DNA from 2 places in the Sagittula sp. NFXS13 genome. Region 1 is predicted to be linked to the other one. Evidence: riboswitches for the same ligand, from Rfam matches in the RefSeq annotation. Region 1 holds a riboswitch; the other holds the start of a gene.
What was found. Region 1 has a riboswitch for cobalamin ahead of J4E08_RS12975 (energy-coupling factor ABC transporter permease). Riboswitches for the same ligand answer to the same signal wherever they lie in the genome.
Positions count from the first base shown of each region.

Region 1 (3,867 bases):
CAACTTTGCGACCACCGGCGCGACGCTTGCGATCCATCTGTCGATCCAGAACCTCGACCGCGTGGTAACGGAGCTAAGCCCTGCCTACGGGCCCGATTGCCCCGTTGCCGTGGTCTATCGCGCCAGTTGGCCGGATCAGGTCATCCTGCGCGGCCAGTTGTCTACGATAGCAGCGCAAGTGACCGGGGACATCCAGCGCACCGCGTTGATCCTTGTGGGCCCTGCTCTCGCTGGCGAGGGGTTCGACGAAAGCTGCCTATATGCCGTGGACTATGATCGGCGCTATCGCCCGCAAAGCAGCGACAGCCCTTGGGCCAGCTGGACCGAAGAGACCGAGGCCAACGCATGAAGGGGCTGCTGATCTCTGCGCCGTCTTCGGGCACAGGCAAGACGACAGTGATGTTGGGGCTGTTGCGCGCGCTGAGCGATGATGGCCTCCGCGTCCAACCGTTCAAGTCCGGGCCGGATTATATCGACCCGGCGTTTCACAAGGCGGCCTGTGGTCGCGCGAGCTTCAACCTCGATGGTTGGGCGATGGGGGCAGACCTTTGGCAATCCATCGCGGCGCGTGGGCGGGACGCCGACATCTGCATCGCCGAAGGGTCGATGGGGTTGTTCGACGGTGTCGCCACGCGTGGTCAACAAGGCTTCGGAAGCAGTGCGGAAACCGCTCAGGCCATGGGCTGGCCTGTCGTTCTGGTGCTGGATGTGAGCGGGCAGGCGCAATCGGCAGCCGCCACCGCGCTCGGGTTTCGCAGCTACCTGCCCGATCTGCCCTATGCCGGGGTGATCCTGAACCGCGTGGCCTCGCCGCGCCACGAAAGGCTGGCGCGCCTGGGGATGGAGCGCGCAGGCCTCCCGGTGCTTGGCGTTCTGCCCCGGCGGGGGGATCTGTTGCTGCCCGAGCGGCATCTGGGATTGATACAAGCCGTCGAGCATCCCGATCTTGACGCGGCAATCGCAGACTACGCCGCCTTTGTACGGGAACACCTCGACCTCGATCTGATCCGCGATGCCGCGGAAGGGCATGATCTGCCGTATCGCGAGAAAATGCCCCATCGCCCACCGGCCCAACGCATCGCGCTGGCCCAGGACGCCGCGTTTTCCTTCACCTATCCGCATATCCTCGAAGGCTGGCGGGACGCCGGGGCGGAGGTCCTTCCGTTCTCTCCGCTGAACGACGAAGCGCCGGACAGGACGGCCGATCTTGCATGGCTGCCCGGTGGCTACCCGGAGCTGCACGCCGGAACACTTGCCGCTGCCGAGACCTTTCGCGACGGGCTGCGCCGATTTGCCGAAACGCGCCCCGTTCATGGCGAATGCGGTGGCTACATGGCGTTAGGAGAAGCACTGATCGACGCCTCCGGCACCCGGCACCGTATGGCCGGGCTTCTGGGTCTCGTCACCAGCTACGAGAAACGCAAATTTCATCTGGGGTATCGCCGCGCGGTCCTGCAAGCCTCCCTGCCCGGTTTTGCCGCCGGCGCCGCGTTGCGTGGGCATGAGTTCCACTATTCCAGCATCATCGAGCAACCTGACGCCGCGCTGGCCGAGGTCCGCGACGCGGACGGGACGCTTGTCCCGGAAACCGGGTCATGGCGCGGCCATGTATCCGGCACCTTTTTTCACCTCGTCGCGCAGGAGGAACCGGCATGACCGGCTTCGTCAGTTTCGTCAGTTCAGGCCCCGGCGATCCGGAGCTTTTGACGCTCAAGGCAGTGAACCGTCTCGGGCGGGCGGATGCGGTCTTGTTCGACGACCTGTCCTCGGGTCCGATCCTCAGCCATGCGCGGGCGGGGGCCGATCTGGTGGGCGTCGGCAAACGGGCAGGACGCCCCTCGCCCCGTCAGGACCATGTCAGCCGCCTACTGGTGGAATATGCACAGCTGGATCAACGGGTGGTGCGGTTGAAATCCGGGGACAGTGGCATCTTTGGTCGGCTCGAAGAGGAAATCACCGCGCTGAAGGCCGCCGGCATCGGTTACGAGATCATTCCCGGTGTGCCATCGGCCTGTGCCGCCGCCGCCGCAGCTGGCATCCCGCTGACCCGGCGGCTGACGGCACGTCGCGTGCAGTTTGTCACGGGCCACGATGTGTCCGGCCAACTGCCGGAAGACATGAACCTGAGCGCGCTGGCGGACCCGACGGCCTCGACCGTCTTGTTCATGGCCAAACGGACTTTCCCGAAACTGCTCGCCATGCTCAGCGACGCTGGGCTGCCGGGCGATACACCTGCGATCCTCGCAGAGGCGATCAGCACGCCCGAGCAGACCATCCAACGCCACACTGTCACGTCCCTGTCAGAGGCGCTCGAAAATTGGCTTTCCGACAAACCCGCCCTGATCCTTTACGGACCACTGGCAGAGACATGAAACGAGAACCACGAAAGGAGACCGACATACCGACCGCCACGTACGGTGTCACGACCCGTGACGAATAGGGAACCGGGTGAAACACCTGGACTGCCCCCGCAACTGTAAGCGGTGAGCGTGAAGGACTGCCACTGGCCCATTGGCTGGGAAGGCCCCGAACGCCGCGACCCGCAAGTCAGGAGACCTGCCGTACTCATCACCCCCCGCCAGTCCGGCGGGTATCCCCGCTGCCGGAGGGGCAGCACCATATATGAGGGACTAGACCATGCATATTGAACCCGGCGTCGTGGACGGCGCCAAAATGGCATTTGCCTACGCAACAGCGGCAGGCGCGGCAGGTTACACGGCCAAACTGGTGCGCGATGAACTGCGCTCAAGCAACGTTGTTTCACTGGCCACCCGCACCGTTTTGGCGGCTGTTGGAACCTTCGTCTTTTTTGAAATCATGCCGCATTTCGCGGTCGGCGTGTCAGAGGTGCATTTCATCCTCGGGACCACGCTGTTGCTGCTTCTCGGCGCGGCCCCGGCGGCGCTTGGCCTCGCGCTCGGCCTGCTGGTACAGGGGATGTTCTTTGCCCCGACCGACATGCCGATGTATTTCGTCAATGTCACGACCCTGCTGGTGCCGCTCTTTGCGATCACCGAATTGGCGCGTCGGATCATTCCACGACAGACGGCTTACGTCGACCTCGGGTACGGCGAAGTGCTCAAACTCTCCGCCCTTTATCAGGGGGGTGTCGTGGCCTGGGTCGCGTTCTGGGCAATCTACGGCCAAGGCATCGGTGCCGAAAACCTGAGCTCAGTGCTCAGCTTCGGCGCAGCCTATATGCTTGTCGTCATCGTCGAGCCGGTGGCCGACCTTGCCGTATTGGCCGTGGCAAAAGCACTGCGCAATAAGAACACGTCCGGCATTTTCACGGATCGGTTGTTTAACGCGGCCTGACCCCAACATTCCCCTCCGGGCCGCACAATCGGCGGTCCGGAGTTTTTGTGATCGAAAGACGACCATGATACGCGCACCCAAAGACATCTGGCTGATCGGCATCGGCACCGGCAGCCTGTCGCATATCACGCTGGAGGGGGTGGCCGCCTTGCGGGATGCCGCCCTCATCCTTGTGCCCCGCAAGGGTGCTGGCAAGGACGATCTGGCAGAGGTGCGTCATCAAATCATCGCGGCCAGCGAAACCCGGGCCAAAGTGGTGCATTTCGACTATCCCGAACGCGATCCCGCTTTGCCTTATCAGGAGCGTGTCGCGCTCTGGCATGACGAGATCGCAAACCGCTGGGCGGCTGCGCTGGATACGGCCCAGGTCGATGGCCCCGTGGCGCTTTTGGTCTGGGGGGACCCGTCTCTGTATGACAGCACGTTGCGTATTGCCGCGCGGCTGACACCCGAACCCAAGGTGCGCGTGATCCCCGGCATCACTGCGATACAGGCGTTGACGGCAGCGCATGCGATCCCGCTAAACACCGTCAACGGCGCAGTGCATGTCAC
Region 1 is NZ_JAGEMH010000005.1:164,787-168,653, reverse strand. Features, by position in the region: gene cobM (precorrin-4 C(11)-methyltransferase) at 1-349, shown strand, start outside; gene J4E08_RS12985 (cobyrinic acid a,c-diamide synthase CobB) at 346-1,656, shown strand; gene cobA (uroporphyrinogen-III C-methyltransferase) at 1,653-2,372, shown strand; cobalamin riboswitch at 2,399-2,578, shown strand; gene J4E08_RS12975 (energy-coupling factor ABC transporter permease) at 2,638-3,315, shown strand; gene cobF (precorrin-6A synthase (deacetylating)) at 3,380-3,867, shown strand, end outside.

Region 2 (3,867 bases), on a different contig from region 1:
ACCGCCGGGCCTTTGACTGGCATCGCGCCAAGGCAGATGAGCTTCACCGAATCCCGGAATTCGAAGAGCTGTACCAGCAGGCGCTGTCGTTGAAATTGACGGAAACGGAACGGGTGGCCTACGCGCTGTCCCTTGATCTGGAGAACTGACATGGAGGACGAAGAAGTCATCACGCCCAGCCCCTTCATCCGCTCCCGCGGGTTGAAGATACCGAAGCATCCGGAGCTGACCACCGGTCGCGTGCGGGCTGCGCTGAAGCAGGGCACTTACGAGCGCAAGGAGTGCGACGCCGTGATGCGCGTGGTGCGCGAAGGGGATACCGTGCTCGAACTGGGGGCGGGGATGGGCTACATGTCGACGCTTTTGTCGGTGAAGAAGAAGGTCAAGCGGGTCGTGTCCTACGAGGCGAACCCGTCTTTGATCGACTACATCCGCTCGGTTCATGCCGCCAACGGGGTGCAGGTCGCGGAGGTCCGCAACGCGCTGCTGACGCCGGAGGGCGGCGACCCCGTGCCGTTTTACATTCGCCAAAATTTCCTTGCGTCCTCGATGGACGGCACCATTGACACGGATCTGATCACCGGGACCGCCCAGATCGATCAGCACGCCATTGGCCCGGTTCTGGATGAGGTGAAACCGGATGTTCTGGTGTGCGACATCGAAGGCGCGGAGGCCGATGTGCTGCCCGCCGGGGATTGGACCGGCCTGCGTGTGGCGGTGATCGAGCTGCACCCGCAATGGATCGGTCAAAGCGGCGTGCAAGCGGTGTTTGACGCCATGCACAAGGCCGGCCTGAGCTATTTCCCGAAAGCCTCGGAACAGAAGGTCGTGACCTTCCGCAAGGGCTGGTGACGCCGCGCAGGGTCTGTCAGGTTCAGGCCCGAAACACGCCACAGGATTGCGATACATGAACATCACAGCCGTGCTTTTCGTCCGCAACGAAGCGGCCTTCTTGCTGGATTGGATGGCGCATCATCTGGCCTGTGGCGTGACACATGTGGTGGCCCTGTCCAACGCCTGTGACGATGGCACAGATGCGATGCTGGATCGGCTGGCCGAGCTGGGGCATGTGACCCACATCCGCAACGATGGCCCCTATGACAAGGGCGGCATCCAGTTCACCGGGCTGAAACTGGCAGACACATGCAGCGCGGTGCGGGAGGCTGACTGGTTGTTGTCGCTGGACATCGACGAATTCGTGAACGTCCACGTGGGCGACCGTACCCTGCCCGGCCTGATCGCTGCCCTGCCCGACGCGGACGCCATTACGCTCACGTGGCGGCTGTTCGGCAATGCGGGCGTGGTGCGGTTCGAGGACACTCCGATCCCTGAACAATTCACCCGCGCCGCGCCCGAGATCATGCATTGGCCGTGGCGCGCGGCGATGTTCAAGACGCTCTACCGCAACGATGGCACCTACCGAAAGCTCGGCGTGCATCGGCCGCGCAACCCCGATCCCGACCGGGTAGATCAGGGGCGGTGGGTGGATGGATGCGGCAACGCGCTGGATGCACAGTTCCGCACCCGCCGGATCTTTTCCAACTATGGGCGACCCATGTACGCCATGGCGCAACTGAACCACTACCCGCTCGGCGCGATGGAAAGCTACGTGCTCAAGGCCGACCGGGGCCGCGCGGTGCATGCGGATCAATCGCTTGGAATGGATTACTGGGTGGAGAGGAACTGGTGTGTCGCCGAAGACCGTTCCGTGCTTGATCTGCCGGGGGTGGCGGAGCATCGAGCAGGGTTTGCCGCTGATCCGGTGCTAGACCTGTTGCACACGCAGGCCGTCGCATGGCGCAAGGCGCGGTTCGAGGCGCTTTTGGCGCAGGAGCCCATGCGCGCGCTTTTTGCCCGGCTCCTGATGACGCCCCCGGCGCGCCCGGTTCCCCTGGACGCCGCGCGGTTTCTGGCCCGGCACGCCACGATGGCCCGGCAAAGCGACGACACGGACTGAGGGCGACCGCCGTATCGTCCTGCGCAGATCACGTGCACCAAATATCGGCCGCGCGGTGTTGCATTCGCGCCGCACTCCTTGCGTCCGCGCGCTCTACGACCAAGCGACAGCTTTCCCCGTGTGCGCGGCCCGGCTAGTCAGGCGCTGCTTCGGTCCGGACACTTTCCGGATAATAGGGAATGCGGTGCGGGCGATCTGGCCCAATGCCGTGACTGCCCCCGCAACTGTAAGTGGCGAGTGAAGCCGGATGAAACCACTGCGTCAGGCGTTGCCTGCGCGGGAAGGACCGGCCAAGCTGCGACCCACAAGTCAGGAGACCTGCCGAAGAGATCACCCAGCCAGACGCGGGGCGCGTCAGGAGCTACGGTCCCATTCCGTTGAGGTGACGTTTCGTCGGGCCCGTCGGATCTGTCTGTCGGGCACCAGATCTGACCCGTGGTCCCTGACCGGATCACCAAGACGGAGTGTCCGTGTATGACCCACGCACGCATCCTTTGCACCACCGCGCTTTGTGCGCTGGCCTCGACCGCACACGCGCAAGCCTATGACCTTGGCACGCTGGTTCTGTCGGGCAGCCTGTCGCCGGTTCCGGCAGAACAGACCGCCTCCACGGTGGAGATCATCGAAGAAGACGCGCTGTCCGTGGCTGCTGACACCCCGCTTTTGCAGACCCTGTCGCGCCAGCCCGGCCTGTCCTATTCGTCCAACGGCGGGCTTGGCACCACGACCAACCTGCGCGTGCGGGGGCTGGACGTGCGTTATACCGCCGTGCGCTTTGACGGCATCGACATGTCCGACCCGTCCAGTGCGCAGACGTCCTTCAACTTTGGGCGCCTGTCCGGCACGGCCGTGTCGCGGGTCGAGGTGCTCAAGGGCGCGCAATCGGCGCTTTATGGCTCCGAAGCGATTGGCGGCGTGATCAACCTTGAAAGCTGGAAGCCCACGCGTGACGGTGCCTCCGCCGAGGTCGCGCTTGAGGCCGGCAGCTACGAGACCTTCATCGGGTCTGCTTCCACCGGGTATAAATCCGCACGTGGCGAGATCGGCCTGACCTTTGGCCGCACCGCGACGGAGGGGTTCTCCACCCGTCCGGGCAACGATGAGGACGATGGGTTCTGGCAGGATGAGGTCGTGGCCTCGGCCCGCTACGACGTGACAGAGGCCGTCGAAGTGGGCTTCACCGCCTTCTGGCGCGACAGCGAGCTGGACATCGACCGCAGCAACACCAACCCCGATGGACAGAATTTCACCATCGAGCGCGGCGCGCGCGTGTTCGCCGAAGGCAACAACGGCGGCCCGCTGACGGCGCTGCTGGCCTTCAGCCGCTATTCCATCGAGCGCGATGACCCGACCGGCTTCACCACCTTTTTCGACGGTATGCGCGATGAGGCGGAGTTCAAGCTGGGCTACGACGCCGGTGGCGCGATCACCGCGGACTTTGGCCTGACCGGCACCGTGGAAACTGCGGAGACGTCAGGCTTCGATGAGGAAGACGAGGTGAACAGCGCGGCGTTCGGCGAAGTGCGCTGGCAGATGAACGATGCGGCAACGCTGTCGTTCGCCTTGCGTCACGATGACAATTCCGACTTTGGCGGGCAGACCACCGGACGTCTGGCCATGACCTACGGCATTGCCCCCGACCTGATCCTGCGCGCCGTCGCGGGCACAGGCTATCGCGCGCCCTCCCTGTTCGAGCGCTACAGCTCTTACGGCAACCCCGATCTCGACCCCGAGAACAGCCGCACCGCCGAGATCGGCATCGAAAAGCGCTACGGTCAGGACACCTTTGTGAAGGCGACCCTGTTCTACACCGAGATCGACGACCGCATTGACTATGACTTCGGGACCTCGACCTACAATCAGGTTTCCGGCACCACCGTATCCGAGGGGCTGGAACTGTCGGGGGCCTA
Region 2 is NZ_JAGEMH010000001.1:343,226-347,092, reverse strand. Features, by position in the region: gene J4E08_RS01680 (glycosyltransferase family 2 protein) at 1-149, shown strand, start outside; gene J4E08_RS01675 (FkbM family methyltransferase) at 151-852, shown strand; gene J4E08_RS01670 (glycosyltransferase family 2 protein) at 908-1,957, shown strand; cobalamin riboswitch at 2,091-2,297, shown strand; gene J4E08_RS01665 (TonB-dependent receptor plug domain-containing protein) at 2,432-3,867, shown strand, end outside.
Region 2: linked by a shared signal. The riboswitch ahead of J4E08_RS01665 (TonB-dependent receptor plug domain-containing protein) and the one ahead of J4E08_RS12975 (energy-coupling factor ABC transporter permease) in region 1 are both predicted to bind cobalamin.